2 regions of the Acidocella sp. C78 genome follow, and region 1 is predicted to be linked to the other one. Evidence: riboswitches for the same ligand, from Rfam matches in the RefSeq annotation. Region 1 holds a riboswitch; the other holds the start of a gene.

Region 1 (14,288 bases):
GCAGCATTTTCTCTGGCTCGTCCCCGCCCTGCCGCTGCTCGGCTCGATCGTGCTCATGCTCGGTGCCGGGCGACTGTCGCACCGCGCCGAGGCGCTGACCGGCGTGCTTTCGGTGGGCCTCGCCGCCGTCATCGCCTTCGCCATCGCCGGCGCCTTCCTGCTGCACCCGCCGCCGGGCGCCGCCTACCAGCAGGCCCTGTGGCGCTGGTTCGCGGTCGGGCGTTTTTCCTTCGGCATCACCCTGCGGGTCGATCCGCTCTCGCTGCTGATGATGCTCGTCACCAGCGGCGTCGGCTTCCTCATCCACCTGTTCTCGACCGAATTCATGGAGGGCGAGGACGGCTATGGCCGCTTCTTCGCCTATCTCAACCTCTTCGTCGCCGCGATGCTGCTGCTGGTGATGGCTGACAATTTCCTCGCCCTCTACGCCGGCTGGGAAGGGGTCGGGCTCTGTTCCTATCTGCTGATCGGCTTCTGGTGGCGCGACCCCGCCAACGGGCTCGCCGCGCGCAAGGCCTTCATCGTCACCCGCGTCGGCGATACCGCCTTCCTGATCGGCCTGCTGCTGATCGCCAGCCGCCTCGGCACGCTGAACATCGCCGGGGCGATGCGCGAGGCCGCCCACACCTGGCATGTCGGCGCGCCGGCCGCGACGCTGATCGCCTTCCTCCTGCTCGGCGGCGCCGTCGGCAAGTCCGCGCAGTTGCCGCTGCAGACCTGGCTGCCCGACGCGATGGCCGGCCCCACCCCGGTCAGCGCGCTCATCCACGCCGCGACGATGGTCACCGCCGGCGTCTACCTCATCGCCCGCACCCATGTGCTGTTCCTGCTCGCGCCGGCGGCGGAAATCACCGTCGGCATCGTCGGCGCGGCGACCCTGCTGCTCGCCGGCTTCAGCGCGCTGGCGCAGAACGACATCAAGCGCATCCTCGCCTATTCGACGATGAGCCAGATCGGCTACATGTTCCTTGCCCTCGGCGTCGGCGCCTGGCGCGCGGCGATGTTCCACTTCATGACGCACGCCTTCTTCAAGGCGCTGCTGTTCCTCTCGGCCGGCGCCGTCACCATGCGCCTGCATCACGAGCAGGACATCTACCGGATGGGCGGCCTCGCCCGGCGCCTGCCCGCCGCCTTCTGGAGCTTCCTGATCGGCAGCGCCGCCCTCGCCGCCCTGCCGCTGATCACCTCGGGGTTCTACAGCAAGGAGGCGATCCTCTCGGGCGCCTGGGCCGACGGCAATGGCGGCCGCGTGCTCTGGCTCGCCGGCGTGATCGGCGCGTTCGTCACCGGGATCTATATCTTCCGCGCCGTCTTCATCGCCTTTTTCGGCGAGGAGCACACCCCTGTCAGCGGCGCCTATGGCTGGCGCGTCGTCATGCCGCTGGTGGTGCTCTCGGCGCTGTCGCTGGTCGGCGGCTTCATCGAGCTGCCGCCGGCCTTCGGCCACGTCACGCTGCTCTCCAGGCTCCTCGCGCCGGTGCTGCCCCCGACCAGGGAGGTGACCGACATGACCCCGCTGCTGCTCGCCAGCGCCGCCTCCATCCTCGGGATCGCGCTGGCCGCCGCGCTCTACTGGCGCCCGTCCCGCCCGCCGGCCGAAACGCCGCTCTGGCGGTTCTGGCATGGGGCCGCCGGGTTCGACGCGTTGTATGACCGCCTGCTGGTCCGCCCCGTGATCTGGGCCGCCCGCATCGACCGCGACGATTTCATCGACAGGGTCTATGACGGCGTCGCCTGGGGCACTCAGGCGCTTCACCGGGCGATCCGCCGCACCCAGACCGGCAATGTTCGCCTCTATGCCGCGAGCCTGGCCATCGGCTCGGTCGGCCTCATCGCGATCGCGGTGCTGCGATGATCCTGTTCTGGCTCATCCTGTTCCCGACGGTGGGCGGCGTGCTGGCCTGGATCGCCGGCGCGCGCGACCCGGACGCGCCGCGCTGGGTGGCGATCGCGGTGCTCACGCTCGAACTTCTCGTTGCACTCCCCCTGATCGGCGCCGCCCTCGCACCCGGCCACGGCGCCTGGATCGCGCAGTTCGACCACTCGTGGATTCCGCAGCTCGGCATCTCCTTCGAACTCGATCTCGACGGGCTGAGCCTGGTCCTGATCCTGCTGACGATCGTGCTCAGCCTCGTCTGCGTCGTGATTTCCTGGACCGAGATCACCGACCGCTCCGGCCTGTTCCACGCCAACCTGCTCTGGACCACCGCCGGCGTCATTGGCGTCTTTCTCGCGCTCGACCTGTTCCTGTTCTTCTTCTTCTGGGAACTGATGCTGGTGCCGATGTATTTCATCATCGCGCTGTGGGGGCACGAGAACCGCTCCTACGCGGCGATCAAGTTCTTCCTCTTCACCCAGGGCAGCGGCCTGCTCATGCTGGTGTCGATCCTCGTGCTCGTCTTCATCCACCAGCGCGCGACCGGCGATCTGACCTTCGACTATCTTGCGCTGCTCGGCACGAAGATGAGCCCGACGACAGGCTTCCTGCTGATGCTCGGCTTCTTCATCGCCTTCGCGGTGAAGCTGCCGGCGGTGCCGTTCCACACCTGGCTGCCGGACGCCCATACCGAAGCCCCGACCGCGGGTTCCGTGCTGCTCGCCGGCATCCTGCTGAAAACCGGCGCCTACGGCCTGATCCGTTTCGTGGTGCCGCTGTTTCCCGCGGCGGCGCATGCTTTCGCGCCGGTGGCGATGGCGCTCGCGGTCGCCGGAATTCTCTACGGCGCGCTGCTCGCCTTCGGGCAGAACGACCTCAAGCGCCTGGTCGCCTACAGCAGCGTCAGCCACATGGGCTTCGTCCTGCTCGGCGTCTTCGCCTGGAGCACGCTCGCGCTTCAGGGCGTGGTCGTGCAGATGCTGGCGCACGGCATCAGCACCGGTGCGCTCTTCGTGCTGGTCGGCGCCTTGCAGGAACGCATCCACACCCGCGACATGCGGCGCATGGGCGGGCTCTGGGGGATGGTGCCGCGCCTGTCCGCCTGCGGCATGTTCTTTGCCATCGCCTCGCTCGGCCTGCCCGGCCTCGGCAATTTCATCGGTGAATTCCTCATCCTGCTTGGCAGCTTCCAGGCCAGTGTGGTCTTCACCGTCATCGCCACTTTCGGGCTGGTCGCCGCCGCCGCCTATTCGCTGCTGCTGGTCCAGCGCGCCTTCCACGGCGCGCCGCAGGAGCCGGCGCATCATCGCGCGATCGCCGATCTCTCGCCGCCGCATCTCGCCGTCATGGCGGTGCTGGTGGTCGCCATTGTCGGGCTCGGCCTCTATCCGCAGCCGGTCGTTGACGAGGTGGCGCCGGGCCTCGCCGCCGTGCAGCACAGCGCCGCGGTCTCGGCGGCGTTGCCCGAACATGTCGCGGAGCGCGCGCCATGACCGCCCCGGCCTTGACCGCCCCGGCCTTCGCCGCCTTCGCGCCCTTCACCCTGCTCGGCGCGGTGACGATCCTGGTCATGCTGCTGATCGCCATTCGCCGCGATCATCGCCTTATCGCCCTGTCGACCATCGCCGGCCTGCTGCTTTGCTGCATCGCCCTGCCGCTCGCCGCCCCCGCATCCCCGGTCGCGGTGACGCCGCTTTTCGTGATCGACGGCGCCGCGCTGTTCTACGCCGGGCTGGTGCTCGTCTCCGCCCTGGTCGTCGCCGCGCTCTCGTGGATCTATCTCGACCGGGTGGGCGAGGGGCCGCGCGAGGAATACTATCTGCTTCTGCTCACCGCGACTCTGGGCGCCGCCATTCTGCCGGCGAGCGTGCATTTCGCCTCGTTCTTCCTCGGCATCGAAACGCTCGGCATCTCGCTGCTCGGGCTGATCGCCTATGCCGGCCCGCGCGGCAGCGCGGCCGAGGCCGGCACCAAATATCTCATCCTCAGCGGCGCCGCCTCGGCTTTTCTGCTGTTCGGCATGGCGCTGATCTATGCCGCCTTCGGCACGATGTCCTTCGCCCGCATCGGCGCGCTCGTCCATGAAGCCGGCCCGGCCGATCTCTACCGCCTCGCCGGCATCGCGCTCATTCTCGCCGGCGTCGGCTTCAAGCTCTCGCTGGTGCCGTTCCACATGTGGACGCCCGATGTGTATGAGGGCGCGCCCGCGCCGGTTACCGCCTTCATCGCCGTGGTTTCTAAAATCGCGGTCTTCGCCGTGATCCTGCGCTTCTTCGCCCTCGCCGGCGGTCATGCGGATGCCTCGCTCCGCGCCGGCATCGCCGCGGTCGCGATCCTGTCCATGCTCGCCGGCAACCTGCTCGCCCTGCTGCAGACCAACGTGAAGCGCCTGCTCGCCTATTCCTCGATCGCCCATCTGGGCTACCTGCTCGTCGCCTTTCTCGCCGCCCCGGCGCTCGGCGTGGATGCCGCGGCCTATTACCTGGCGGCCTACGCGGTCACCAGCCTCGGCGCCTTCGGCATCGTCGCCCTGCTCAGCGCGCCCGGCGCGGGGCGCGACGCCGACCGGATCGAGGATTATCGCGGCCTGTTCCGCACCCGCCCGTTCCTTGCCGCGGGCCTCGCGTTGATGCTGCTCTCGCTTGCCGGCATGCCGCCGACGATGGGCTTCATCGCCAAATTCTACCTTGTCGTCGCCGGTGTCGGCACCGCGTTGTTCTGGCCGGTCGCGGCGCTGCTGCTCGGCAGCGTGATTGGCCTGTTCTATTACCTGCGCCTGTTGATCGCGATGGGCTTGCCGCCCTCGCCGGAGGATGATCCTGCGCGTCGCCTCGATGTGCCGGTATCGGGCCGCGCTCTGATCGGTGTGCTCATGGTGGCGCTCGTGGTTCTGGGAACCTATCCCGCGCCGGTGATGTCTTTCATAAAGATGATGCTCGGGTAGAGCCTCGTCCGGCCGGGTAATTCTTCAAGAAACCCTTGCCTTTTGCATGGCTGGCCTCTGGCGTAGATCATTAAAGTACTGGTTCTGCCGGGGCGGAGGGATCATAGTTTCTGAAAACGGCTTATCGGAACCGCTCCCGTAAAGTCTTTGTTTGGCTCTTGGAGTTTGGCTCTTGGAGTTTGGCTATCGGGGTTTGGCTATCCGGATCGGAGTTCCCGAGGGGGCGTTCAGCGAGGATCGTCTTTCCGGCGATCGTGACAAGACCCGTATCGCCACGACGGAGAATGAGCGATGACAACGATTCGACAGATTCTGGACCAGAAAGGCTGGGGGGCCGTCGTCCTCAAGGGGCGGCAGTCGGTCCCCCAGGCGGCAAGGTTTCTTGCCGCGAAGCGGATCGGCGCCGCGCCGGTGGTCGACGATGGCGGCGGACTTGTCGGAATGCTGTCCGAGCGCGACATCATGAGATCGGTCGGCGATTTCGACGGCGACATCAAGACCCGCACCGTCGCGGATCTGATGACGCGCCTGGTCGCCTCTTGCACGCCCGATGTCACCATTCTCGACGCCATGCTGGCCATGACCACCAATCGCTGCCGTCATCTTCCGGTTTTTGAGGACGATACGCTCGTGGGGCTGGTGAGCATCGGCGATCTCGTGAAAGCCCGCATCGAGGAAGCCGAATTCGAGGTCGACTCCCTGAGGGCATACATCGTGTCGTGAGGGGGCCCGGCGGCCTCGACCCTTCGTTTCGAACGCAAGGAGGGGAGATGGTGCCGACACCCAGGATTGAACTGGGGACCTACTGATTACGAATCAGTTGCTCTACCGCTGAGCTATGTCGGCATGTCCCGGAGCCTATAACGAGGCTTGGCTCACCCTGCAAGATCGAATCAGGCCGCGGCCGTCGCCTGGTCTCCGGACAGGATGTGGCGCAGCGCCCGGACCAGTTCGTCCATCATTGCCTCGGTATGTTTCGGGCCGGGCGTAAATCGCAGCCTTTCTGTTCCGGCGGGCACCGTCGGGTAGTTGATCGGGGTCGCATACATGCCGAATTCGCGGATCAGCCGCATCGAGACCTCGGTTGCCCGTGCCGCGTTGCCGATCATCAGCGGGACGATGTGGCTTTCCGTCGACAAGCGCGGCAGGCCGGCCTGGTCGAATTTGGATTTCAGCAGGTTCGCCCGCTCGAACAGCGTATCGCGCCGGGCCTGATCCACCTTCAGCCGCCGGATCGAGGCGAGCGCCGCCGCAACGGTGGGCGGGGGCAGGGCGGTGGTGAAGATGAAGCCGGCGGCGACCGAACGGATATAGTCGATCACGCTGGCATCGCCGGCGATATAGCCGCCGTGGCAGCCATAGGCCTTGGCGAGCGTGCCCTCGATGATGGTGAGGCGGTGGGCGACGCCGTCGCGCTCGGAGACGCCGGCGCCGTGCGGACCATACATGCCGACGGCGTGAACCTCGTCGAGATAGGTGATGGCGTTGTATTTGTCGGCGAGGTCGCAGATCGCCCCGATCGGGGCGATGTCACCGTCCATCGAGTAGACGCTCTCGAAGGCGATCATCTTCGGCGCGTCAGCCGGCGCGGCCGCCAGCCTGGCCTCGAGATCGGCCAGGTCGTTATGGGCGAAGACATGCACCGTCGCCGCCTTGCCGCCCTTGATGCCGACGATCATCGAATTGTGGTTCTGCGCGTCGGAAAACACGTGCCAACCGGGCATGGAGTTGAGGATCGCGGTCAGCGTCGCCTGGTTCGAGACATAGCCCGAGGTGAAGAGCAGGGCGGCATCCTTGCCATGCAACGCGGCAAGCTCCGCCTCCAGCGCGACATGGATCGGCGAGGAGCCGGCGATGTTGCGGGTGCCGCCGGCGCCGGCGCCCATCGTGCGCGCGGCCTCGATCGAGGCTTCGATCACCTCCGGGTCGGTGCCCATGGCCAGATAGTCGTTCGAGGACCAGACCAGGATGTCCTGGGTGTGGCCTTCCATCGTCACCTTGTAATACGGAAAGCGGTCGGCCAGCTTTTCCAGCGCGACGAACCGGCGATAGCGCCCGGCGGCGCGGATGTCGGCCAGGGCCTTGTCGCATTGGGCGATGAACGGATGGTCGCGATTCATACGGTGCTCCTCGCAGTCCCTCGGGGCGATGCCGTGTCCGCGCCCGGATTGCATGTCATTGCGCGGAAAGTTGCGCGTCTCGTCAAGGACATAAGTTCAAACAGCCGAAATATTTCGTAAAAAGGCGTCGGTCAGATCGGCCCGGGCGGGGCGAGGGCGGCCATCATCTCGTCCCATTCGCGTTTCGAGAGGCCGGATTGCGGCTGATCAACCGGTTCGCCGGCCAGCATCCGGCGCAGGACGGCCAGCATCGTCGCCGAGAAGCTTGCCGCCCCCATGCGGTATTCCTCGAACGCCCGGCAACTCGCCGGAACCCATGCGCGGGCGATGTCGAGGATGGCCTCGGCATAGGCGCGGATCTCGTACTGGGCGTGCGGATCGGCGCGCAGCGAGAGGAAGTGGAAGAGGTTGTGCAGGTCGGTCTTCCAGTACCACTGGGTATAGGTGTTGAGCGTCAGATTCATCCGGGCGAGTTCCCGCGCGAGGCCGCGGCGGGAGGGGTCGGCGCCGCCCTCGTTCAGCATGTGTTCGTAATGCGTATAGTTCCGCCCGGCATCCGCGCGCAGCATGGCGAGCACCTCGGCCGCCTCGTCGCCCTCGAGCAGATCGCCGCGGCCCTGGCGGTTGCTGGCTGACTGCGCGGCGAGATTGGCCGGGGAGGGGATGTAGAATTCCCGGTCCATCACCGAATAGCGGGCGGAGTATTCGTTGACGTTCGCGGTGCGATGGCGGATCCACTGGCGCGCCACGAAGATCGGCAGCTTCACGTGCAGCTTGATCTCGCACATTTCGAAGGGTGTGGAATGCCGGTGGCGCATGAGGTAGCGGATCAGCCCCTCGTCCTCGCTCACCTTGCGGGTGCCCCGGCCGTAGGAGACGCGCGCCGCCTGAACCACCGCGGCATCGTCGCCCATATAGTCGATGACGCGAACGAATCCGTGATCGAGCACGGGCATCGCACTGAAGAGCATGGCCTCGAGCGCCGGCACGGTGGCGCGGCGGGTCGGCGCGGTTTCGGCGCGCGCGGCCTCGATCTCGGTGCGGTCGGAATCGCTGAGCGGCATGGCGGCAGTCCCTGGTTGAGCGATCCTCCTATGCCCGCCGGCGGCCAGGGGCAAGAAGGGGCTCTTTCACAGACGATGGACCTCGCCTATATAGGCAGTGTCGGGGTCACCGACTATGGCGATAAACGATGCGTGGAATAAACGTAGTGGACCCGGGGGCAGTACCCGGCGCCTCCACCAGTTTCCCCGCCGGTCCGGTTCGCATTGCGCAAATCGAACTGCCGGCGGATCAACGGGGGCGAAACAGGCTCGACACGCGTGGTAAAGACCCATCTTTCGCTCGGCATGGTTCCGCCGTCATCGGGCCGTATCACAAGTGCCAACGATAACTTCGAGGCGCTCGCTATCGCTGCATAAGCGATAAGCGCGGCACGGGGGGCGCCGGGCAACAGAAGCCCCCCACCTTGTCACTGTCTCGGATGGGACAAAAAAAGCGGCCGGTCTTTGACCGGCCGGCATCATTTAGATGCTAACTAAAGAGGCTCCCTAAACTTGGCGGCTGGCGTCCGAACCATCGTTCCTGCGCACGACCCACGTTCGTTTGCGGTTTCCGAAAACATCGTAACGCCACAGTCATTAAATGACCGAGAATCATGACGCGGGCAAGACCCTTTCGTGTCGCATGGGGGTCATTGAAAGAAAAAATGTGTTACATGATGTGAGAAGCGGGCGAAGATTGCGAAGTGTTGCGCGGGCTGGCTTCGCCAAAGGAGTGCTCTACCGGATGCGGCGGCCTCCGCTCGCTCACCGCTTCGTCAAGTCGTTGAATTTTCACTGCCCTGTCACGGCGATGACCAGGATGATGAAGGCCAGGAGAAGATTGGCGGCGATCAGCCGGTTGATCCGGCCGATGCCTGTCGCCAGCACCTCCGCATCGTTCTTCGCCATGGATTCGTCATGCAATGGCAGCAATCCGAAGCGGAGAACGAGCGTCAGGACCGCCATCACGATTCCGAGAGACTGCATCGCGTCGACCGTCCAGCTCCAGTCGCGGGGCGGTCCGAGTTCGGCGAAGGCGAGTCCCCAGCCGGATGCGAGGGTCAACGCCATGGCGGGGATCGTTGCGGAAAACTGCCTGCGCCACGCGGCGCCGTCGCGGCGCCCCGCCACCAGAAGGGCGAGCAGCAATCCACTCCATGCGGCAAAGCCACCGATGTGAGCCAGTCGTAGCGCTGAAATTGCCGCGAGGCCGGGCTCGCTCACGACAGGAGTGCGCGCAGCCGTTCGGCGGCGGCCATGATTTCCTGGCCGGCGAGGGTTGCGGGCGTGGTTTCGGCGATGCCGAGACCGTCGGCGAAACTGTTGGCGTAGGCGGCCCGGTTGCCCAGCGCCGTATCGAGCAGTTGAAGCCGCCGCGCGGTGATTTCCGCTTCGAGGCGCCGCCGCAGTCTCGATGCGGCAGGCGCCCGATTGAACATCAGCGCCACCGGCCGGCGTTCCTCGGTCGCCAGGGTCAGCGTGCCCTCGGCGGCCCATAGATCGGGCGGCGTGGGGTTCAGCGGGATCAGCACGAGATCCGCGCCGCGGATGGCGCGCCGCGCGTTGGAATCGAGGACCGGCGGCGTGTCGATCAACACGAGATCACAACTGCCGCGCAAGCTTTCCAGCGCGTTGCCCAGCCGCCATCCGGAAACCGACTCGACGGCGAGATCGGCCCTCGCCCTGGGATTGGCTGCCCGCAGCCGTCCCCAGGCGCCGAGGGTTCCCTGCGGGTCGATATCGAGCAGGCCGACGCGTGCGCCCATGCGAGGGCAACGCCGAGCTGCGCTGCAAGCATCGTCTTGCCCGCGCCGCCCTTCTGTTGCGCTACCGCGATCACCCGCGCCATCGACACCTCCTGTTCCACTTCGGGAGACTAGCAAACGCCGCGCTTTCTGTCTCACATGGGCGCCATGGACGCATTGTATTCTCCATCGGACATGGCCCGTATCGATGCCGCCGCGCCGTGTTGCGGCGTGAGCGGTATCGCGCTCATGGAAAATGCCGGGGCCGCGGTGGCGCGGATCATCCGGCGGCGCTTCAGTCCGGGCCGGGTGCTTGTTCTGGCCGGGCCGGGGAATAATGGCGGCGATGGGTATGTCGCCGCGCGTCATCTGGCGCAGTGGGGCTGGCCGGTGGTTGTCGCGCCCGTTGCGCCGCCAAGACCGGGCGGCGACGCGGCGGCGATGGCGGCGCTCTGGCGCGGCCCTGTCGTGCTGCCCGACCGCGCGCGGATCGGCGCCGCCGACATCGTCATCGATGCCGTGTTCGGCGCCGGATTGAAGAGGGATATCGACCCGGGCATCGCCGACCTCCTTGCCGCGGCGCGCCGCATCGTCGCGATCGACATGCCCAGCGGAGTCGATGGCGCAACCGGCCATGCGCGGGGGCGGCCCGCCCGGGCCGATCTCACGGTGACTTTCGAGGCGTTCAAGCCCGGGCATCTTCTCTATCCGGGGCGGGGGTTCTGCGGCGAGATCCTCCGCGCCGCGATCGGCATGCCCGCGGCGGCATTCGCAGCCGTCGAACCGAAAACCTGGCGCAACACGCCGGCGCTCTGGCGGCTCCCGCGCCCCGAAGCGACGGGCCACAAATATCGCCGTGGCCACCTGACGATCCTTGCGGGACCGATGGGCGGGGCGGCGATTCTGGCCGCGGCCGCGGCCCGGCGCGTGGGGGCGGGGCTGGTGACGCTGAACGGTGCCGGGCTGGGCGCGGTGCCGCCGGGCGTGATCGTCAGCCCGGCTCGGCCCGCAGACCTGCTCGCGGACCCGCGGCGGCGGGTGTGGCTGTGCGGTCCGGGCCTGGGCGTGGACGCGGCGGGCGCCATGCTGCGCTCTCTTCTCGACGCCGGGCGCACCGTCGTGGCCGATGCCGATGCGCTGACCTCGGCGGCCGGGGCGGCGGAGCGCCTGCGGGGCGTTGCCGCCATCACCCCGCATGACGGCGAGTTCGCCCGCCTGTTTCCCGATCTGACGCAAGACCGCCTGACCCGGGCCCGAATCGCCGCGGCGAGGGTGGGAGGGGTTGTTGTGCTGAAAGGGCCGGACACGGTGATCGCGGCGCCGGATGGACGCGCCGCGATCAACGACAATGCGCCGCCCTGGCTGGCGACCGCCGGATCGGGCGACACCCTGGCCGGCATCGTCGGCGGATTGCTGACGCAGGCATGGCGGCGTTCGAATCCTGCTGCGCCGCCGTCTGGCTGCATGGCGCCGCGGCATCGGCGGCGGGGGCGGGGCTCATCGCGGAGGATCTGGCGGAATACCTACCGATGGTTGCGGATGAAATAAAAAATTTCAAAAATTAAACAAAATCGGCCGGAAATGCAGCTTAAGATCGGTGGCGAGAAACGCTGCGTTAACTTATTCTTAAGTCATGTTGGTTATAGCACTTTGCATGATCAGTGCAGCGTCATTATCGGCCTTTGCGGCGCCGATCGGCCCGTCATCGCTGGAAATTCCGCCGCTCCGTGTGACCCCCGCTTCGCCGGCATCAAGCGAGCCCTCGGCGACGTCCCGCCCGTCTGCCGCGCCCTCGGGGGCGATGCGCGGCGCGTATCTCGACATCACCGTCTGACCCGGCTGGTTTTTCCGGTTCGCTTTCGGTTCGCATCTGTCCGGAAAACCCGGCAGGGTGCCAGCAAGCCGAAAAGCAGCGCTTGCGTTCCCCGCTGATCTGAGTTTACACAAGGCCATTCACTCCTCCATGCGGGAGAGAGCGGCGCTTCCGGGTCCATCCGGGTCGCGCCGCCGCCGAAGGCGCAACCGGCCCCCGGAAACGCTCAGGCAAAAGGACCGCAACGGAGCAAGGATCTCTGGAAAGCCGGCGCGATGCGCCGCACCGAAGGCGTAAGGCGCGGTTCACCCCGCGCCGAATCTCTCAGGTTCCGCGACAGAGGGGGGTCAGACTGGGCGGTTCTGCACCCGTCCGCTGGTGTCGCGGGAGATCTGGTCTTGGCCGATTCAGCATTGCTTACCGTGCCGCTCGATGCGCTGCATCGCAGCCTCGGCGCGCGAATGGTCGATTTCGCTGGTTACGACATGCCGGTGCAGTATGACGGCATCATCGCCGAACATCTGCATTGCCGGGCGCAGGCCGCGTTGTTCGATGTCTCGCATATGGGCCAGGCGGTGCTCGAAGGCCCCGATGCGGCGGCCGCGCTGGAACGTGTGGTGACCGGCGATATCAGGGGGCTGAAGCCGGGCCGCCAGCGCTATACGCTGCTGATGAACGCGCGGGGCGGGATTGTCGATGATCTGATGGTCGCCAATCTGGGCGATCGCCTGCTCCTTGTTCTGAATGCCGGGCGCAAGGATGTCGACGTCGCGCACATCCGCGCTCACCTCCCTGAAACCGTCGTGCTGACCACGCAATTCGACCGCGCCCTGCTCGCCCTGCAGGGGCCCGAGGCCGGCGCCGTTCTGGCCGCTCTCGCGCCGGACGCCGCGGCGATGCGCTTCATGGATGCGCGCGAGACGTCGGCGTCAGGCATTCCGGTCACGATCACCCGCTCGGGGTATACCGGTGAGGACGGGTTCGAGATCGGCCTGCCCGCGGCGGACGCCGAGACGCTGGCGCGCGCCCTTCTCGCCGATCCGCGGGTGAAGCCGGCCGGCCTCGGCGCGCGGGATTCGCTGCGGCTTGAGGCCGGGCTGCCGCTCTATGGCAACGATATCGACGAAACCCGGGACCCGATTTCCGCCGGGCTCGGCTTCGCCATCGGCAAGACGCGCAAGATGGGGTGGGATTTCCTGGGCGGCGATGCCGCGCGGGCGGTGCACGATGCCGGCCCGCGCGAACGCCTGGTCGGGCTTCGCGCCGACGGCCGGGCTCCGGTGCGCGCCGGCGCCGAACTCCGCGATGCCGCCGGGCAGCCGGTCGGGCGCATCACCTCGGGCACGTTCGGGCCGAGCGTCAACGGGCCTGTCGCGCTCGGGTATGTCCGCGCCGACTGCGCCGCGGATGGCTCGACCCTGATCGCCGGGCTGCGCGGCCGCGATATCGGCATGACCGTCGTGCCGCTGCCTTTCGTTCCGCATCGTTATCATCGCTGAAAGAGGACCAGATGACCGAGATCCGATTTTCCAAAGACCATGAATGGATCAGGCTCGACGGCGACGTCGCCACCGTGGGGATCACCGATCACGCGCAGTCGGCGCTCGGTGACGTCGTGTTCGTCGAACTGCCGGAGGCGGGGCGGCATGTCGATGCCGGCGAGGGCTGCGCGGTGGTGGAAAGCGTCAAGGCCGCGTCGGATGTCTACGCGCCGCTCTCCGGCACGGTGACCGAGGCGAACGGCGCGCTGGCCGACGAGCCGGGCATGGTCAACGCGCAGGCCGAATCCGGCGCCTGGTTCTTCCGCATGACCCTGGACGACCGCGCCGCCTTCGATGCCCTGCTGACCGCCGACGATTACCAGGCCTTTCTCGCAACGCTCTGACCGGAGCCGCCGCCATGCCGGATACCGCGCCCCAGACCATCGACGATTTTGCCGCCCTGCTGGCCGAGGAGCGCTTCGCCCTGCGCCATATCGGCCCCGGGCCGCCGAGCGCGCGGCGATGCTGCGCGCGCTGGGGGCTGCGGATCTCGACGCGCTGATCGCTCGCACCGTGCCGGAGACGATCCGCATCGCCGCGCCGCTCGACCTGCCGGCGGCGCTGACCGAGGGCGAGATCCTCGACGATCTGCGCCGCTACGCCGCGGGTAACGAGGTCAAGCGCAGCCTGATCGGGCTCGGCTATCACGGCACCGTCACGCCGCCGGTCATCCTGCGCAACGTGCTGGAAAATCCCGGCTGGTATACGGCCTATACGCCGTACCAGGCCGAGATCGCCCAGGGGCGGCTGGAGGCGCTGCTGAATTTCCAGACGATGATGGCGGAACTCGCCGGGCTCGACCTCGCCAATGCCTCGCTGCTCGACGAGGGCACGGCGGCGGCGGAGGGCGTCGCGCTCGCGCATGCGGTACACAAGGGCGGATCGACGGTGATCGCCGTCGCCGCCGACCTGCATCCGCAGAGCCGGGCGGTGATCGCCACCCGTGCCGCACCGCTCGGCTGGACGCTGGCCGATGTGGCGCCGGGGGATGCCGCCGCGATCGAGCGGACGAAGCCCTTCGCCGTGGTGCTGCAATACCCGGGGACGACCGGTGCCGTGCGCGACCTGTCGGACGAGATCGCGGCGGCGCATCGCGCCGGGGCGCTCGCCATCGTCGCGGCCGACCCGCTGGCGCTCACCCTGCTGCGGCCGCCGGGCGAGATGGGGGCGGATATCGTGCTCGGCTCGGCCCAGCGCTTCGGCGTG
Region 2 (14,288 bases), on a different contig from region 1:
ATGCTGGTGCCGATGTATTTCATCATCGCGCTGTGGGGGCACGAGAACCGCTCCTACGCGGCGATCAAGTTCTTCCTCTTCACCCAGGGCAGCGGCCTGCTCATGCTGGTGTCGATCCTCGTGCTCGTCTTCATCCACCAGCGCGCGACCGGCGATCTGACCTTCGACTATCTTGCGCTGCTCGGCACGAAGATGAGCCCGACGACAGGCTTCCTGCTGATGCTCGGCTTCTTCATCGCCTTCGCGGTGAAGCTGCCGGCGGTGCCGTTCCACACCTGGCTGCCGGACGCCCATACCGAAGCCCCGACCGCGGGTTCCGTGCTGCTCGCCGGCATCCTGCTGAAAACCGGCGCCTACGGCCTGATCCGTTTCGTGGTGCCGCTGTTTCCCGCGGCGGCGCATGCTTTCGCGCCGGTGGCGATGGCGCTCGCGGTCGCCGGAATTCTCTACGGCGCGCTGCTCGCCTTCGGGCAGAACGACCTCAAGCGCCTGGTCGCCTACAGCAGCGTCAGCCACATGGGCTTCGTCCTGCTCGGCGTCTTCGCCTGGAGCACGCTCGCGCTTCAGGGCGTGGTCGTGCAGATGCTGGCGCACGGCATCAGCACCGGTGCGCTCTTCGTGCTGGTCGGCGCCTTGCAGGAACGCATCCACACCCGCGACATGCGGCGCATGGGCGGGCTCTGGGGGATGGTGCCGCGCCTGTCCGCCTGCGGCATGTTCTTTGCCATCGCCTCGCTCGGCCTGCCCGGCCTCGGCAATTTCATCGGTGAATTCCTCATCCTGCTTGGCAGCTTCCAGGCCAGTGTGGTCTTCACCGTCATCGCCACTTTCGGGCTGGTCGCCGCCGCCGCCTATTCGCTGCTGCTGGTCCAGCGCGCCTTCCACGGCGCGCCGCAGGAGCCGGCGCATCATCGCGCGATCGCCGATCTCTCGCCGCCGCATCTCGCCGTCATGGCGGTGCTGGTGGTCGCCATTGTCGGGCTCGGCCTCTATCCGCAGCCGGTCGTTGACGAGGTGGCGCCGGGCCTCGCCGCCGTGCAGCACAGCGCCGCGGTCTCGGCGGCGTTGCCCGAACATGTCGCGGAGCGCGCGCCATGACCGCCCCGGCCTTGACCGCCCCGGCCTTCGCCGCCTTCGCGCCCTTCACCCTGCTCGGCGCGGTGACGATCCTGGTCATGCTGCTGATCGCCATTCGCCGCGATCATCGCCTTATCGCCCTGTCGACCATCGCCGGCCTGCTGCTTTGCTGCATCGCCCTGCCGCTCGCCGCCCCCGCATCCCCGGTCGCGGTGACGCCGCTTTTCGTGATCGACGGCGCCGCGCTGTTCTACGCCGGGCTGGTGCTCGTCTCCGCCCTGGTCGTCGCCGCGCTCTCGTGGATCTATCTCGACCGGGTGGGCGAGGGGCCGCGCGAGGAATACTATCTGCTTCTGCTCACCGCGACTCTGGGCGCCGCCATTCTGCCGGCGAGCGTGCATTTCGCCTCGTTCTTCCTCGGCATCGAAACGCTCGGCATCTCGCTGCTCGGGCTGATCGCCTATGCCGGCCCGCGCGGCAGCGCGGCCGAGGCCGGCACCAAATATCTCATCCTCAGCGGCGCCGCCTCGGCTTTTCTGCTGTTCGGCATGGCGCTGATCTATGCCGCCTTCGGCACGATGTCCTTCGCCCGCATCGGCGCGCTCGTCCATGAAGCCGGCCCGGCCGATCTCTACCGCCTCGCCGGCATCGCGCTCATTCTCGCCGGCGTCGGCTTCAAGCTCTCGCTGGTGCCGTTCCACATGTGGACGCCCGATGTGTATGAGGGCGCGCCCGCGCCGGTTACCGCCTTCATCGCCGTGGTTTCTAAAATCGCGGTCTTCGCCGTGATCCTGCGCTTCTTCGCCCTCGCCGGCGGTCATGCGGATGCCTCGCTCCGCGCCGGCATCGCCGCGGTCGCGATCCTGTCCATGCTCGCCGGCAACCTGCTCGCCCTGCTGCAGACCAACGTGAAGCGCCTGCTCGCCTATTCCTCGATCGCCCATCTGGGCTACCTGCTCGTCGCCTTTCTCGCCGCCCCGGCGCTCGGCGTGGATGCCGCGGCCTATTACCTGGCGGCCTACGCGGTCACCAGCCTCGGCGCCTTCGGCATCGTCGCCCTGCTCAGCGCGCCCGGCGCGGGGCGCGACGCCGACCGGATCGAGGATTATCGCGGCCTGTTCCGCACCCGCCCGTTCCTTGCCGCGGGCCTCGCGTTGATGCTGCTCTCGCTTGCCGGCATGCCGCCGACGATGGGCTTCATCGCCAAATTCTACCTTGTCGTCGCCGGTGTCGGCACCGCGTTGTTCTGGCCGGTCGCGGCGCTGCTGCTCGGCAGCGTGATTGGCCTGTTCTATTACCTGCGCCTGTTGATCGCGATGGGCTTGCCGCCCTCGCCGGAGGATGATCCTGCGCGTCGCCTCGATGTGCCGGTATCGGGCCGCGCTCTGATCGGTGTGCTCATGGTGGCGCTCGTGGTTCTGGGAACCTATCCCGCGCCGGTGATGTCTTTCATAAAGATGATGCTCGGGTAGAGCCTCGTCCGGCCGGGTAATTCTTCAAGAAACCCTTGCCTTTTGCATGGCTGGCCTCTGGCGTAGATCATTAAAGTACTGGTTCTGCCGGGGCGGAGGGATCATAGTTTCTGAAAACGGCTTATCGGAACCGCTCCCGTAAAGTCTTTGTTTGGCTCTTGGAGTTTGGCTCTTGGAGTTTGGCTATCGGGGTTTGGCTATCCGGATCGGAGTTCCCGAGGGGGCGTTCAGCGAGGATCGTCTTTCCGGCGATCGTGACAAGACCCGTATCGCCACGACGGAGAATGAGCGATGACAACGATTCGACAGATTCTGGACCAGAAAGGCTGGGGGGCCGTCGTCCTCAAGGGGCGGCAGTCGGTCCCCCAGGCGGCAAGGTTTCTTGCCGCGAAGCGGATCGGCGCCGCGCCGGTGGTCGACGATGGCGGCGGACTTGTCGGAATGCTGTCCGAGCGCGACATCATGAGATCGGTCGGCGATTTCGACGGCGACATCAAGACCCGCACCGTCGCGGATCTGATGACGCGCCTGGTCGCCTCTTGCACGCCCGATGTCACCATTCTCGACGCCATGCTGGCCATGACCACCAATCGCTGCCGTCATCTTCCGGTTTTTGAGGACGATACGCTCGTGGGGCTGGTGAGCATCGGCGATCTCGTGAAAGCCCGCATCGAGGAAGCCGAATTCGAGGTCGACTCCCTGAGGGCATACATCGTGTCGTGAGGGGGCCCGGCGGCCTCGACCCTTCGTTTCGAACGCAAGGAGGGGAGATGGTGCCGACACCCAGGATTGAACTGGGGACCTACTGATTACGAATCAGTTGCTCTACCGCTGAGCTATGTCGGCATGTCCCGGAGCCTATAACGAGGCTTGGCTCACCCTGCAAGATCGAATCAGGCCGCGGCCGTCGCCTGGTCTCCGGACAGGATGTGGCGCAGCGCCCGGACCAGTTCGTCCATCATTGCCTCGGTATGTTTCGGGCCGGGCGTAAATCGCAGCCTTTCTGTTCCGGCGGGCACCGTCGGGTAGTTGATCGGGGTCGCATACATGCCGAATTCGCGGATCAGCCGCATCGAGACCTCGGTTGCCCGTGCCGCGTTGCCGATCATCAGCGGGACGATGTGGCTTTCCGTCGACAAGCGCGGCAGGCCGGCCTGGTCGAATTTGGATTTCAGCAGGTTCGCCCGCTCGAACAGCGTATCGCGCCGGGCCTGATCCACCTTCAGCCGCCGGATCGAGGCGAGCGCCGCCGCAACGGTGGGCGGGGGCAGGGCGGTGGTGAAGATGAAGCCGGCGGCGACCGAACGGATATAGTCGATCACGCTGGCATCGCCGGCGATATAGCCGCCGTGGCAGCCATAGGCCTTGGCGAGCGTGCCCTCGATGATGGTGAGGCGGTGGGCGACGCCGTCGCGCTCGGAGACGCCGGCGCCGTGCGGACCATACATGCCGACGGCGTGAACCTCGTCGAGATAGGTGATGGCGTTGTATTTGTCGGCGAGGTCGCAGATCGCCCCGATCGGGGCGATGTCACCGTCCATCGAGTAGACGCTCTCGAAGGCGATCATCTTCGGCGCGTCAGCCGGCGCGGCCGCCAGCCTGGCCTCGAGATCGGCCAGGTCGTTATGGGCGAAGACATGCACCGTCGCCGCCTTGCCGCCCTTGATGCCGACGATCATCGAATTGTGGTTCTGCGCGTCGGAAAACACGTGCCAACCGGGCATGGAGTTGAGGATCGCGGTCAGCGTCGCCTGGTTCGAGACATAGCCCGAGGTGAAGAGCAGGGCGGCATCCTTGCCATGCAACGCGGCAAGCTCCGCCTCCAGCGCGACATGGATCGGCGAGGAGCCGGCGATGTTGCGGGTGCCGCCGGCGCCGGCGCCCATCGTGCGCGCGGCCTCGATCGAGGCTTCGATCACCTCCGGGTCGGTGCCCATGGCCAGATAGTCGTTCGAGGACCAGACCAGGATGTCCTGGGTGTGGCCTTCCATCGTCACCTTGTAATACGGAAAGCGGTCGGCCAGCTTTTCCAGCGCGACGAACCGGCGATAGCGCCCGGCGGCGCGGATGTCGGCCAGGGCCTTGTCGCATTGGGCGATGAACGGATGGTCGCGATTCATACGGTGCTCCTCGCAGTCCCTCGGGGCGATGCCGTGTCCGCGCCCGGATTGCATGTCATTGCGCGGAAAGTTGCGCGTCTCGTCAAGGACATAAGTTCAAACAGCCGAAATATTTCGTAAAAAGGCGTCGGTCAGATCGGCCCGGGCGGGGCGAGGGCGGCCATCATCTCGTCCCATTCGCGTTTCGAGAGGCCGGATTGCGGCTGATCAACCGGTTCGCCGGCCAGCATCCGGCGCAGGACGGCCAGCATCGTCGCCGAGAAGCTTGCCGCCCCCATGCGGTATTCCTCGAACGCCCGGCAACTCGCCGGAACCCATGCGCGGGCGATGTCGAGGATGGCCTCGGCATAGGCGCGGATCTCGTACTGGGCGTGCGGATCGGCGCGCAGCGAGAGGAAGTGGAAGAGGTTGTGCAGGTCGGTCTTCCAGTACCACTGGGTATAGGTGTTGAGCGTCAGATTCATCCGGGCGAGTTCCCGCGCGAGGCCGCGGCGGGAGGGGTCGGCGCCGCCCTCGTTCAGCATGTGTTCGTAATGCGTATAGTTCCGCCCGGCATCCGCGCGCAGCATGGCGAGCACCTCGGCCGCCTCGTCGCCCTCGAGCAGATCGCCGCGGCCCTGGCGGTTGCTGGCTGACTGCGCGGCGAGATTGGCCGGGGAGGGGATGTAGAATTCCCGGTCCATCACCGAATAGCGGGCGGAGTATTCGTTGACGTTCGCGGTGCGATGGCGGATCCACTGGCGCGCCACGAAGATCGGCAGCTTCACGTGCAGCTTGATCTCGCACATTTCGAAGGGTGTGGAATGCCGGTGGCGCATGAGGTAGCGGATCAGCCCCTCGTCCTCGCTCACCTTGCGGGTGCCCCGGCCGTAGGAGACGCGCGCCGCCTGAACCACCGCGGCATCGTCGCCCATATAGTCGATGACGCGAACGAATCCGTGATCGAGCACGGGCATCGCACTGAAGAGCATGGCCTCGAGCGCCGGCACGGTGGCGCGGCGGGTCGGCGCGGTTTCGGCGCGCGCGGCCTCGATCTCGGTGCGGTCGGAATCGCTGAGCGGCATGGCGGCAGTCCCTGGTTGAGCGATCCTCCTATGCCCGCCGGCGGCCAGGGGCAAGAAGGGGCTCTTTCACAGACGATGGACCTCGCCTATATAGGCAGTGTCGGGGTCACCGACTATGGCGATAAACGATGCGTGGAATAAACGTAGTGGACCCGGGGGCAGTACCCGGCGCCTCCACCAGTTTCCCCGCCGGTCCGGTTCGCATTGCGCAAATCGAACTGCCGGCGGATCAACGGGGGCGAAACAGGCTCGACACGCGTGGTAAAGACCCATCTTTCGCTCGGCATGGTTCCGCCGTCATCGGGCCGTATCACAAGTGCCAACGATAACTTCGAGGCGCTCGCTATCGCTGCATAAGCGATAAGCGCGGCACGGGGGGCGCCGGGCAACAGAAGCCCCCCACCTTGTCACTGTCTCGGATGGGACAAAAAAAGCGGCCGGTCTTTGACCGGCCGGCATCATTTAGATGCTAACTAAAGAGGCTCCCTAAACTTGGCGGCTGGCGTCCGAACCATCGTTCCTGCGCACGACCCACGTTCGTTTGCGGTTTCCGAAAACATCGTAACGCCACAGTCATTAAATGACCGAGAATCATGACGCGGGCAAGACCCTTTCGTGTCGCATGGGGGTCATTGAAAGAAAAAATGTGTTACATGATGTGAGAAGCGGGCGAAGATTGCGAAGTGTTGCGCGGGCTGGCTTCGCCAAAGGAGTGCTCTACCGGATGCGGCGGCCTCCGCTCGCTCACCGCTTCGTCAAGTCGTTGAATTTTCACTGCCCTGTCACGGCGATGACCAGGATGATGAAGGCCAGGAGAAGATTGGCGGCGATCAGCCGGTTGATCCGGCCGATGCCTGTCGCCAGCACCTCCGCATCGTTCTTCGCCATGGATTCGTCATGCAATGGCAGCAATCCGAAGCGGAGAACGAGCGTCAGGACCGCCATCACGATTCCGAGAGACTGCATCGCGTCGACCGTCCAGCTCCAGTCGCGGGGCGGTCCGAGTTCGGCGAAGGCGAGTCCCCAGCCGGATGCGAGGGTCAACGCCATGGCGGGGATCGTTGCGGAAAACTGCCTGCGCCACGCGGCGCCGTCGCGGCGCCCCGCCACCAGAAGGGCGAGCAGCAATCCACTCCATGCGGCAAAGCCACCGATGTGAGCCAGTCGTAGCGCTGAAATTGCCGCGAGGCCGGGCTCGCTCACGACAGGAGTGCGCGCAGCCGTTCGGCGGCGGCCATGATTTCCTGGCCGGCGAGGGTTGCGGGCGTGGTTTCGGCGATGCCGAGACCGTCGGCGAAACTGTTGGCGTAGGCGGCCCGGTTGCCCAGCGCCGTATCGAGCAGTTGAAGCCGCCGCGCGGTGATTTCCGCTTCGAGGCGCCGCCGCAGTCTCGATGCGGCAGGCGCCCGATTGAACATCAGCGCCACCGGCCGGCGTTCCTCGGTCGCCAGGGTCAGCGTGCCCTCGGCGGCCCATAGATCGGGCGGCGTGGGGTTCAGCGGGATCAGCACGAGATCCGCGCCGCGGATGGCGCGCCGCGCGTTGGAATCGAGGACCGGCGGCGTGTCGATCAACACGAGATCACAACTGCCGCGCAAGCTTTCCAGCGCGTTGCCCAGCCGCCATCCGGAAACCGACTCGACGGCGAGATCGGCCCTCGCCCTGGGATTGGCTGCCCGCAGCCGTCCCCAGGCGCCGAGGGTTCCCTGCGGGTCGATATCGAGCAGGCCGACGCGTGCGCCCATGCGAGGGCAACGCCGAGCTGCGCTGCAAGCATCGTCTTGCCCGCGCCGCCCTTCTGTTGCGCTACCGCGATCACCCGCGCCATCGACACCTCCTGTTCCACTTCGGGAGACTAGCAAACGCCGCGCTTTCTGTCTCACATGGGCGCCATGGACGCATTGTATTCTCCATCGGACATGGCCCGTATCGATGCCGCCGCGCCGTGTTGCGGCGTGAGCGGTATCGCGCTCATGGAAAATGCCGGGGCCGCGGTGGCGCGGATCATCCGGCGGCGCTTCAGTCCGGGCCGGGTGCTTGTTCTGGCCGGGCCGGGGAATAATGGCGGCGATGGGTATGTCGCCGCGCGTCATCTGGCGCAGTGGGGCTGGCCGGTGGTTGTCGCGCCCGTTGCGCCGCCAAGACCGGGCGGCGACGCGGCGGCGATGGCGGCGCTCTGGCGCGGCCCTGTCGTGCTGCCCGACCGCGCGCGGATCGGCGCCGCCGACATCGTCATCGATGCCGTGTTCGGCGCCGGATTGAAGAGGGATATCGACCCGGGCATCGCCGACCTCCTTGCCGCGGCGCGCCGCATCGTCGCGATCGACATGCCCAGCGGAGTCGATGGCGCAACCGGCCATGCGCGGGGGCGGCCCGCCCGGGCCGATCTCACGGTGACTTTCGAGGCGTTCAAGCCCGGGCATCTTCTCTATCCGGGGCGGGGGTTCTGCGGCGAGATCCTCCGCGCCGCGATCGGCATGCCCGCGGCGGCATTCGCAGCCGTCGAACCGAAAACCTGGCGCAACACGCCGGCGCTCTGGCGGCTCCCGCGCCCCGAAGCGACGGGCCACAAATATCGCCGTGGCCACCTGACGATCCTTGCGGGACCGATGGGCGGGGCGGCGATTCTGGCCGCGGCCGCGGCCCGGCGCGTGGGGGCGGGGCTGGTGACGCTGAACGGTGCCGGGCTGGGCGCGGTGCCGCCGGGCGTGATCGTCAGCCCGGCTCGGCCCGCAGACCTGCTCGCGGACCCGCGGCGGCGGGTGTGGCTGTGCGGTCCGGGCCTGGGCGTGGACGCGGCGGGCGCCATGCTGCGCTCTCTTCTCGACGCCGGGCGCACCGTCGTGGCCGATGCCGATGCGCTGACCTCGGCGGCCGGGGCGGCGGAGCGCCTGCGGGGCGTTGCCGCCATCACCCCGCATGACGGCGAGTTCGCCCGCCTGTTTCCCGATCTGACGCAAGACCGCCTGACCCGGGCCCGAATCGCCGCGGCGAGGGTGGGAGGGGTTGTTGTGCTGAAAGGGCCGGACACGGTGATCGCGGCGCCGGATGGACGCGCCGCGATCAACGACAATGCGCCGCCCTGGCTGGCGACCGCCGGATCGGGCGACACCCTGGCCGGCATCGTCGGCGGATTGCTGACGCAGGCATGGCGGCGTTCGAATCCTGCTGCGCCGCCGTCTGGCTGCATGGCGCCGCGGCATCGGCGGCGGGGGCGGGGCTCATCGCGGAGGATCTGGCGGAATACCTACCGATGGTTGCGGATGAAATAAAAAATTTCAAAAATTAAACAAAATCGGCCGGAAATGCAGCTTAAGATCGGTGGCGAGAAACGCTGCGTTAACTTATTCTTAAGTCATGTTGGTTATAGCACTTTGCATGATCAGTGCAGCGTCATTATCGGCCTTTGCGGCGCCGATCGGCCCGTCATCGCTGGAAATTCCGCCGCTCCGTGTGACCCCCGCTTCGCCGGCATCAAGCGAGCCCTCGGCGACGTCCCGCCCGTCTGCCGCGCCCTCGGGGGCGATGCGCGGCGCGTATCTCGACATCACCGTCTGACCCGGCTGGTTTTTCCGGTTCGCTTTCGGTTCGCATCTGTCCGGAAAACCCGGCAGGGTGCCAGCAAGCCGAAAAGCAGCGCTTGCGTTCCCCGCTGATCTGAGTTTACACAAGGCCATTCACTCCTCCATGCGGGAGAGAGCGGCGCTTCCGGGTCCATCCGGGTCGCGCCGCCGCCGAAGGCGCAACCGGCCCCCGGAAACGCTCAGGCAAAAGGACCGCAACGGAGCAAGGATCTCTGGAAAGCCGGCGCGATGCGCCGCACCGAAGGCGTAAGGCGCGGTTCACCCCGCGCCGAATCTCTCAGGTTCCGCGACAGAGGGGGGTCAGACTGGGCGGTTCTGCACCCGTCCGCTGGTGTCGCGGGAGATCTGGTCTTGGCCGATTCAGCATTGCTTACCGTGCCGCTCGATGCGCTGCATCGCAGCCTCGGCGCGCGAATGGTCGATTTCGCTGGTTACGACATGCCGGTGCAGTATGACGGCATCATCGCCGAACATCTGCATTGCCGGGCGCAGGCCGCGTTGTTCGATGTCTCGCATATGGGCCAGGCGGTGCTCGAAGGCCCCGATGCGGCGGCCGCGCTGGAACGTGTGGTGACCGGCGATATCAGGGGGCTGAAGCCGGGCCGCCAGCGCTATACGCTGCTGATGAACGCGCGGGGCGGGATTGTCGATGATCTGATGGTCGCCAATCTGGGCGATCGCCTGCTCCTTGTTCTGAATGCCGGGCGCAAGGATGTCGACGTCGCGCACATCCGCGCTCACCTCCCTGAAACCGTCGTGCTGACCACGCAATTCGACCGCGCCCTGCTCGCCCTGCAGGGGCCCGAGGCCGGCGCCGTTCTGGCCGCTCTCGCGCCGGACGCCGCGGCGATGCGCTTCATGGATGCGCGCGAGACGTCGGCGTCAGGCATTCCGGTCACGATCACCCGCTCGGGGTATACCGGTGAGGACGGGTTCGAGATCGGCCTGCCCGCGGCGGACGCCGAGACGCTGGCGCGCGCCCTTCTCGCCGATCCGCGGGTGAAGCCGGCCGGCCTCGGCGCGCGGGATTCGCTGCGGCTTGAGGCCGGGCTGCCGCTCTATGGCAACGATATCGACGAAACCCGGGACCCGATTTCCGCCGGGCTCGGCTTCGCCATCGGCAAGACGCGCAAGATGGGGTGGGATTTCCTGGGCGGCGATGCCGCGCGGGCGGTGCACGATGCCGGCCCGCGCGAACGCCTGGTCGGGCTTCGCGCCGACGGCCGGGCTCCGGTGCGCGCCGGCGCCGAACTCCGCGATGCCGCCGGGCAGCCGGTCGGGCGCATCACCTCGGGCACGTTCGGGCCGAGCGTCAACGGGCCTGTCGCGCTCGGGTATGTCCGCGCCGACTGCGCCGCGGATGGCTCGACCCTGATCGCCGGGCTGCGCGGCCGCGATATCGGCATGACCGTCGTGCCGCTGCCTTTCGTTCCGCATCGTTATCATCGCTGAAAGAGGACCAGATGACCGAGATCCGATTTTCCAAAGACCATGAATGGATCAGGCTCGACGGCGACGTCGCCACCGTGGGGATCACCGATCACGCGCAGTCGGCGCTCGGTGACGTCGTGTTCGTCGAACTGCCGGAGGCGGGGCGGCATGTCGATGCCGGCGAGGGCTGCGCGGTGGTGGAAAGCGTCAAGGCCGCGTCGGATGTCTACGCGCCGCTCTCCGGCACGGTGACCGAGGCGAACGGCGCGCTGGCCGACGAGCCGGGCATGGTCAACGCGCAGGCCGAATCCGGCGCCTGGTTCTTCCGCATGACCCTGGACGACCGCGCCGCCTTCGATGCCCTGCTGACCGCCGACGATTACCAGGCCTTTCTCGCAACGCTCTGACCGGAGCCGCCGCCATGCCGGATACCGCGCCCCAGACCATCGACGATTTTGCCGCCCTGCTGGCCGAGGAGCGCTTCGCCCTGCGCCATATCGGCCCCGGGCCGCCGAGCGCGCGGCGATGCTGCGCGCGCTGGGGGCTGCGGATCTCGACGCGCTGATCGCTCGCACCGTGCCGGAGACGATCCGCATCGCCGCGCCGCTCGACCTGCCGGCGGCGCTGACCGAGGGCGAGATCCTCGACGATCTGCGCCGCTACGCCGCGGGTAACGAGGTCAAGCGCAGCCTGATCGGGCTCGGCTATCACGGCACCGTCACGCCGCCGGTCATCCTGCGCAACGTGCTGGAAAATCCCGGCTGGTATACGGCCTATACGCCGTACCAGGCCGAGATCGCCCAGGGGCGGCTGGAGGCGCTGCTGAATTTCCAGACGATGATGGCGGAACTCGCCGGGCTCGACCTCGCCAATGCCTCGCTGCTCGACGAGGGCACGGCGGCGGCGGAGGGCGTCGCGCTCGCGCATGCGGTACACAAGGGCGGATCGACGGTGATCGCCGTCGCCGCCGACCTGCATCCGCAGAGCCGGGCGGTGATCGCCACCCGTGCCGCACCGCTCGGCTGGACGCTGGCCGATGTGGCGCCGGGGGATGCCGCCGCGATCGAGCGGACGAAGCCCTTCGCCGTGGTGCTGCAATACCCGGGGACGACCGGTGCCGTGCGCGACCTGTCGGACGAGATCGCGGCGGCGCATCGCGCCGGGGCGCTCGCCATCGTCGCGGCCGACCCGCTGGCGCTCACCCTGCTGCGGCCGCCGGGCGAGATGGGGGCGGATATCGTGCTCGGCTCGGCCCAGCGCTTCGGCGTGCCGATGGGCTTCGGCGGGCCGCACGCGGCCTTTTTCGCGACGCGCGATTCGCTGAAGCGGCACATGGCGGGCCGGCTGGTGGGCGTTTCGGTCGACGCGGCGGGGGAGGCCGCGCTGCGCCTCGCCTTGCAGACGCGCGAGCAGCATATCAGGCGCGAGAAGGCGACCTCGAATATCTGCACCGCGCAGGTGCTGCTGGCGGTGATCGCCGGGTTCTATGGCGTGTGGCATGGGCCGGAAGGGCTGGCGCGGATCGCCCGGCGGGTGCATCTCGCGGCCAGGCTGCTCGCCGGCGCGGCGCGGGCGGCGGGGTTGCCGCTCCGGCACGACACGTTCTTCGACACGATCGCGATCGAGGCCGGCGCGGGGGCGGACGCGCTGACGCAGCGGGCGCTGCGCGCGGGGTTCAATCTGCGGCGCGTCGATGATGGCTGCGTCGCCATCGCGCTCGACGAGACGGTGACGGCGGCGGAGATCGCCGCTCTGGCCGGCGTGATCGGCGGCACGGCGGATGCCGCGGCCTCGCCGCTCGCCGCGCTGGCGCGGCAGAGCGCGTTCATGAATGCGCCCGTATTCCACGCGCATCGCTCGGAGCATGCGATGCTGCGCTATCTCAAGCAGCTCGAGGACAAGGACGTCGCGCTCAACCGCAGCATGATCCCGCTCGGCTCCTGCACGATGAAGCTGAACGCGACGGCGGAGATGATCCCGATCACCTGGCGCGCCTTCGCCGACATCCACCCCTTCGCGCCGATCGAGCAGACCCGGGGCTACCGGGCGCTGATCGCCCGGCTGTCGGACGATCTCGCGCGGATCACCGGCTTCGCCGCGGTCTCGTTGCAGCCGAATTCCGGCGCCCAGGGGGAATATGCCGGGCTGCTCGCGATTCGCGCCTTTCATGCGGCGCGCGGCGAGGAGCATCGCGACATCTGCCTGATCCCGTCCTCGGCGCATGGCACCAACCCGGCCTCGGCGACGATGGCGGGCTATCGGGTGGTGGTGGTCGGCTGCGACCGGGCGGGGAATATCGACCTCGCCGACCTGGAGGCGAAGATCGCCGCGCATGCGGGGAAGCTCGCCGCGCTGATGATCACCTATCCCTCGACCCATGGCGTGTTCGAGGCGAGCGTGCGGGATATCTGCGCGCGCGTGCACGCGGCGGGCGGGCAGGTCTATATGGATGGGGCGAACATGAACGCGCAGGTGGGGCTGACCTCGCCGGCGGCGATCGGCGCCGATGTCTGCCATCTCAACCTGCACAAGACCTTCTGCATTCCGCATGGCGGCGGCGGGCCCGGCGTGGGGCCGATCGCGGTGGCGGCGCATCTCGCGCCGCATCTGCCCAACCATCCGCTGCGGCCGGATGCCGGGCCCTCGACCGGCTATGGGCCGGTGAGTGCCGCGCCGTTCGGCTCGGCGTCCATCCTGCCGATCCCCTACGCCTATATCCGCATGATGGGGCCGGACGGGCTGCGCGAGGCGACGGCGGTGGCGATTCTCAACGCCAACTACATCGCCCATCGGCTCGCGCCGCATTACCCGATCCTCTATACCGACGCGAACGGCATGGTGGCGCATGAATGCATCATCGATTGCCGGCACTTCCAGGCCGAGGCGGGCGTGCTGGTCGAGGATATCGCCAAGCGGTTGCAGGATTACGGGTTCCATGCGCCGACCATGTCCTGGCCGGTGCCGGGCACGCTGATGATCGAGCCGACCGAAAGCGAGACGAAGGCGGAACTCGACCGGTTTTGCGAGGCGATGATCGCGATCCGCGGCGAGATCGCCGATGTCGCGGCCGGCGCGCTCGACCGGGCGGACAACCCGCTGAAGAACGCGCCGCATACCGCGGCCGAGGTGATGGCGGCGGCGTGGACGCACGGCTATGGCCGCGACCGCGCCGCCTTCCCGCTGCCGTATCTGCGCGCCGCGAAATACTGGCCGCCGGTCAAGCGGGTGGACAACGTGTATGGCGACCGTAACCTCGTGTGCTCCTGCGCGCCGCTTTCGGCCTATGCCGAGGCGGCGGACTGAGCCGGGCGCGGTTTCGGAAAACCGGGGCGGGACCACATCCAGGGCTGTGCGGGGAGCGTAATCCCGGCATGGCCCTGAATGGAGACCCATCATGATGACACTCGCCCGCCGCTCGCTGCTCGCGGCAGCCCCGGCGCTGCTCGCCGGCTGCACCTTCGACACCAGCCCCTATCCCCTGCCGCCGCTGCGCCATGCGCGCGTCGATCTCGACCGGTTCATGGGGCGCTGGTACATCAT

Evidence for each region. Region 1 has a riboswitch for glycine ahead of gcvT (glycine cleavage system aminomethyltransferase GcvT). Riboswitches for the same ligand answer to the same signal wherever they lie in the genome.
Region 2: linked by a shared signal. The riboswitch ahead of gcvT (glycine cleavage system aminomethyltransferase GcvT) and the one ahead of gcvT (glycine cleavage system aminomethyltransferase GcvT) in region 1 are both predicted to bind glycine.

What each region holds. Positions count from the first base shown of each region.
Region 1 is NZ_CAJQZK010000111.1:69,158-83,445, forward strand. It holds gene nuoL (NADH-quinone oxidoreductase subunit L) at 1-1,855, shown strand, start outside; gene nuoM (NADH-quinone oxidoreductase subunit M) at 1,852-3,369, shown strand; gene ACIDOCELLA78_RS82900 (NADH-quinone oxidoreductase subunit N) at 3,366-4,820, shown strand; gene ACIDOCELLA78_RS82905 (CBS domain-containing protein) at 5,112-5,543, shown strand; tRNA gene ACIDOCELLA78_RS82910 (tRNA-Thr) at 5,592-5,666, opposite strand; gene hemA (5-aminolevulinate synthase) at 5,714-6,940, opposite strand; gene thyX (FAD-dependent thymidylate synthase) at 7,072-8,004, opposite strand; RNA gene ssrA (transfer-messenger RNA) at 8,065-8,408, shown strand; gene ACIDOCELLA78_RS82930 (hypothetical protein) at 8,776-9,207, opposite strand; gene ACIDOCELLA78_RS82935 (ParA family protein) at 9,204-9,749, opposite strand; partial or broken gene ACIDOCELLA78_RS82940 (NAD(P)H-hydrate dehydratase) at 9,888-11,293, shown strand; gene ACIDOCELLA78_RS82945 (hypothetical protein) at 11,383-11,562, shown strand; glycine riboswitch at 11,685-11,793, shown strand; gene gcvT (glycine cleavage system aminomethyltransferase GcvT) at 11,940-13,040, shown strand; gene gcvH (glycine cleavage system protein GcvH) at 13,052-13,426, shown strand; partial or broken gene gcvP (aminomethyl-transferring glycine dehydrogenase) at 13,441-14,288, shown strand, end outside.
Region 2 is NZ_CAJQZK010000002.1:71,429-85,716, forward strand. It holds gene nuoM (NADH-quinone oxidoreductase subunit M) at 1-1,098, shown strand, start outside; gene ACIDOCELLA78_RS99215 (NADH-quinone oxidoreductase subunit N) at 1,095-2,549, shown strand; gene ACIDOCELLA78_RS99220 (CBS domain-containing protein) at 2,841-3,272, shown strand; tRNA gene ACIDOCELLA78_RS99225 (tRNA-Thr) at 3,321-3,395, opposite strand; gene hemA (5-aminolevulinate synthase) at 3,443-4,669, opposite strand; gene thyX (FAD-dependent thymidylate synthase) at 4,801-5,733, opposite strand; RNA gene ssrA (transfer-messenger RNA) at 5,794-6,137, shown strand; gene ACIDOCELLA78_RS99245 (hypothetical protein) at 6,505-6,936, opposite strand; gene ACIDOCELLA78_RS99250 (ParA family protein) at 6,933-7,478, opposite strand; partial or broken gene ACIDOCELLA78_RS99255 (NAD(P)H-hydrate dehydratase) at 7,617-9,022, shown strand; gene ACIDOCELLA78_RS99260 (hypothetical protein) at 9,112-9,291, shown strand; glycine riboswitch at 9,414-9,522, shown strand; gene gcvT (glycine cleavage system aminomethyltransferase GcvT) at 9,669-10,769, shown strand; gene gcvH (glycine cleavage system protein GcvH) at 10,781-11,155, shown strand; partial or broken gene gcvP (aminomethyl-transferring glycine dehydrogenase) at 11,170-14,051, shown strand; gene ACIDOCELLA78_RS99280 (lipocalin family protein) at 14,143-14,288, shown strand, end outside.